One region of the Pseudomonas sp. RT4P38 genome, then DNA from elsewhere that is predicted to be linked to it. Evidence: predicted binding sites of a transcription regulator. Region 1 holds the regulator's gene; the other holds the start of a gene.
The links. The regulator FliA, encoded in region 1, starts transcription of late flagellar genes. The targets are predictions, from matches to a motif close to CTAAAGTTTNNNNNNNNNNNGCCGNTAA.
Positions count from the first base shown of each region.

Region 2: a site for FliA is predicted at 1,329-1,356, ahead of ACYZT7_RS08310 (methyl-accepting chemotaxis protein). Genes of this name have one in related genera too.

Region 1 covers NZ_CM142703.1:2,015,110-2,017,310, reverse strand. Annotated here, with positions in the region: gene ACYZT7_RS09340 (protein phosphatase CheZ) at 1-97, opposite strand, end outside; gene ACYZT7_RS09335 (chemotaxis response regulator CheY) at 128-499, opposite strand; gene fliA (RNA polymerase sigma factor FliA) at 667-1,407, opposite strand; gene fleN (flagellar synthesis regulator FleN) at 1,404-2,201, opposite strand, start outside.
Region 2 covers NZ_CM142703.1:1,800,711-1,802,911, forward strand. Annotated here, with positions in the region: partial or broken gene ACYZT7_RS08300 (LysR family transcriptional regulator) at 1-105, shown strand, start outside; gene ACYZT7_RS08305 (transporter) at 173-1,195, opposite strand; gene ACYZT7_RS08310 (methyl-accepting chemotaxis protein) at 1,467-2,201, shown strand, end outside.

The sequences.
Region 1 (2,201 bases):
CGCCGAACCTGCCTTTTTCAAGACTTTCGACCAGTTCGACAGCGTGTTTTTTCAGGGTCGACTCGAAATCGCCCTGTGAAGATTCGTTATGCTCCATAGCTCCCCCGTGGCGCAGTGGCTTCGCACATCAACCGATGCGTTCGAAAATCTTCTCGATTTTTTCTTTTAACGCCTGGGCCGTGAAGGGTTTGACCACATAGCCGTTAACACCGGCCTGGGCTGCCTCGATGATCTGCTCGCGCTTGGCTTCAGCGGTCACCATCAGCACCGGCAGGTGCTTGAGCTTTTCATCGGCACGCACGTGGCGCAGCAGGTCGATACCGGTCATGCCGGGCATGTTCCAGTCTGTTACCAGAAAGTCGATGCTGCCGCTGTTGAGAACCGGAATGGCAGTAGTGCCATCGTCGGCCTCGACCGTGTTGGTGAACCCAAGGTCACGCAACAGGTTTTTTATGATCCGCCGCATCGTTGAGAAGTCATCAACGATGAGGATTTTCATGTTCTTGTTCAATTCGACCTCCAAGCAGTCTTAAACGCGCCCAGCACCTGGACGCGCCATTTCAATCAATCCGGCAAAGCACTCAATGACTGTCTGGAGCACAACAGATCGGGACCCGTGCGGTTCAACACCCCACCAGCCGCGTTCGCAGTGTCCCCACACTGCCTTCAGCGCGCTCGCCACTCCCCCAAACGCCCCCGCAAACGGGCCGCGCACTGGCTGTGTAACTGGCTGACCCGAGATTCGCTAACCCCCAGGACTTCACCGATTTCCTTGAGATTCAACTCTTCGTCGTAATACAGCGCCAACACCAGTCGCTCACGCTCCGGCAAATTGGCAATCGCATCCGCCAGTGCCCTCTGGAAGCGTTCATCTTCCAGATCGCGCGACGGCTCCAGATGAGCACTGGCGCCATCCTCGTGCAGCCCTTCGTGTTCGCCGTCCTGCAACAGATCGTCGAAACTGAATAACCGGCTGCCCAGGGTGTCGTTCAAAATCCCGTAATAATCGTCGAGACTCAATTGGAGTTCGGCCGCAACCTCGTGATCTTTAGCGTCACGACCGGTTTTAGCTTCAATCGAGCGAATGGCGTCGCTGACCATCCGGGTATTGCGGTGGACCGAACGTGGCGCCCAGTCCCCTTTGCGTACTTCATCGAGCATCGCGCCGCGGATTCGAATGCCCGCGTACGTCTCGAAACTCGCGCCTTTGCTGGCGTCGTATTTGGTCGACACTTCAAGCAGGCCGATCATGCCGGCCTGAATCAGGTCTTCGACCTGGACACTGGCCGGCAGACGCGCCAGCAAGTGGTAGGCAATGCGTTTAACCAGTGGCGCGTAACGCTCGATCAGCTCGTACTGCGCGTCACGTGCCGAATTCTTGTAGAGGTTGTAGCCGCTGGCTGTCATAACACCGGTCCTGCCGTTTGTTGCACGAGGCGCTCGACAAAAAACTCCAGGTGCCCACGCGGGTTGGCAGGCAGCGGCCAGGTATCGACCTTTTGTGCAATGGCCTTGAACGCCAGGGAGCACTTGGACCGCGGGAAGGCTTCATAGACGGCGCGCTGCTTCTGCACAGCCTTACGCACGCTTTCGTCGTAAGGCACCGCGCCGACGTATTGTAAGGCGACGTCGAGGAAGCGATCTGTGACCTTGGTCAACTTGGCGAACAGGTTGCGACCTTCCTGCGGGCTCTGGGCCATGTTGGCAAGGACACGGAAGCGGTTCATGCCGTAATCGCGGTTAAGCAATTTGATCAGTGCGTAGGCGTCAGTGATCGAGGTCGGTTCGTCGCAGACCACCAGCAAGACTTCTTGCGCTGCGCGAACGAAACTGACTACCGACTCACCAATGCCCGCAGCGGTGTCGATCACCAATACGTCGAGGTTATCGCCGATGTCGCTGAACGCCTGGATCAGGCCGGCGTGTTGGGCCGGGCTCAGGTGAACCATGCTTTGAGTGCCGGACGCGGCCGGGACGATGCGGATGCCGCCAGGGCCCTGCAACAGAACGTCGCGCAGCTCGCAGCGGCCTTCGATCACGTCGGCCAACGTACGTTTGGGTGTCAGTCCCAGCAGGACGTCGACGTTCGCCAGCCCCAGATCGGCGTCCAGCAGCATGACGCGCCGGCCGAGCTCAGCTAGAGCCAGGGACAAGTTCACTGACACGTTAGTTTTCCCGACGCCACCTTTGCCGCCGGTCAC
Region 2 (2,201 bases), 210 kb from region 1:
CTGGTGTTGTACGAGCGCAGCAAGGATTTGCTGTCGCACATGGACGAAATCGAAGGGCTGTTTCGCCAGGACGAGGCATCGCTCGTTGGGCGGATTCGCATCGACTGACCTTAGAGCAGCTGGGTGAACAACCAATACAAACTGCCCGACAACAGAATCGCTGCCGGCAAGGTCAACACCCCTGGCGCTTACGAAACGCCCAACGCCCGGCGATCACGGTAAACGTAGCGACCAATGCCACCAGAATCCAGAACCCCTCCGGATCACCGGAAAGCGGCACTCCACCGACGTTCATGCCAAAGAACCCGGCGATGATGTTGATCGGCAGCGCCAGCACCGTCACCACGGTCAGGGTGAACAGTGTGCGGTTGCTCTGTTCGTTGAGGTTGGCGGCGATTTCTTCCTGCAACAGTTTGATCCGCTCGCCCAACGCCGTGAGGTCGTTGATGATCAGCGCGAACTCCTCGGTGGACTTGCGCAGCTCCTTGACGTCTTCCTTCTGCAACCACTGCGGTGGGCGATTGAGCAGGCGCAGCAATGAGCCCGGTTCCAGCGCCAACAAGCGTTGCAGGCGCACCAGCACTCGACGATTGGCACCCAACTCAGCCCGGTTGGTCGACAACCTCGAGGACAGCAACTCATCTTCGATCTGATCGACGCTGAGGCTGGTCTTGCGCACGATCTGGGTCAGCACTTCGCCCTGATCGCGCAGCAAATGCACCAGCAATTCCAGCGGTGAGCGAAAGCACTCACCGGCCTTCACCGAGGAGCGCAGCTTGTCCACCGAGTGCAGCGGTTGCAGGCGTGCGCTGATGATCAGCCGACTGCGGGCGCAGACCCACAGCGTCGAGACATCCGAGGAAACCATGCTGCTGAGGTTGAACACCACGTCGTTGACCACCGCCAGCAACGCCGAATCCACATGCTCGATGCGCGTCGAACGTGAACCCTCATGCAGCGCTTCGAAAAACTCGTCCGGCAATTCTAGATGGCTTTTCATCCAGCGCTCGCAGGCGGCATGAGCGAGGTTCAGGTGCAGCCAGAGAAATTGGTCGCTGTCGCCGGGTTGTTGCAGGCATTGCAATGCCTTGGCCGAATTGATCTCCCGGCCGCGCTCACCGGGGCGAAAACTGAAACCGTACAGCAGACCGAACAGGTCCGGGTCTCGATGGCTTTGGTCGATGCTGTGGTTCATGAGGGCTCGCAAGGGGAGGTGCCTGTCACGGGTTTCACAGGTTCACTTGAGCCGCATCATTGCAAGGATTTTTGACGGTTTTGTGACAGGTGCAAATCGGTGGCCAGGTGCCTTCTACCGGTGGTCGGAAGCGCTCAAGAAAGGCTCTGGCGCGCCGATGATGCTGATGTTGAATTTCGCGATGCGGTCTTGGGCCAGCGTCGCTGACAGGGATGTCCGGACACCTTGCACGCCTGCCGGGCGTGCCTTATCCCTGTCGTGAGATCACTCGATGTTTTTGCAAAAATCCCTGAGAGCACAAATCCTTGCCTTGTTGAGCGGCAGCCTGTTGGCCATGTTGCTGATCGCCCTGGCCTGCTTTCACTTTCTGTCCAGCGGTGTTCAGAACTACGCGAATCTGATCGAAGGCCCGCTGCACACCTCGCAATTGATCGATGAAGCCAACCTGCAATTCAAGGTTCAAGTTCAGGAGTGGAAAAACGTTTTGCTGCGCGGCAAGCAGCCTGCAGACCTGGACAAATACTGGAAGCAATTCGAGGAGCGTCAGCGCGATGTGCAGGGCATCCTCGGTGAACTGGCCGGGCAGAAGGGCATTGAGCCGCAACTCAAGACTCGCATCGAACGCCTGCGGGACGAACATCGCCTGTTGGGTACGGCTTATCAGAAGGGCCGTGACGCTTATGTGGCGGCAGGTGCCGACCCAAGGGCTGGCGACACGGCGGTCAAAGGTGTGGACCGGGCGACCAGCGATCAGATGAGCGAGTTGGTCAGCGAATTGCGCAAGCAGGGTGCCGAGCAATCGAAGCTGATCAGCGCCGACGCCGATCGCACCGTGTTGCTGGGGATCATTGTGATGCTCGCCTCGGGTCTGCTGATCGGCCTGTTGAGCCTGTGGCTGGTCAACCGCAACCTGGTGGAACCGATTCGCAAACTGATCGAGTACGTGGCGCAACTCAGCCACGGTCGTTTCGCCGAACGCGTGGCCAGCACCCGACAGGACGAGCTG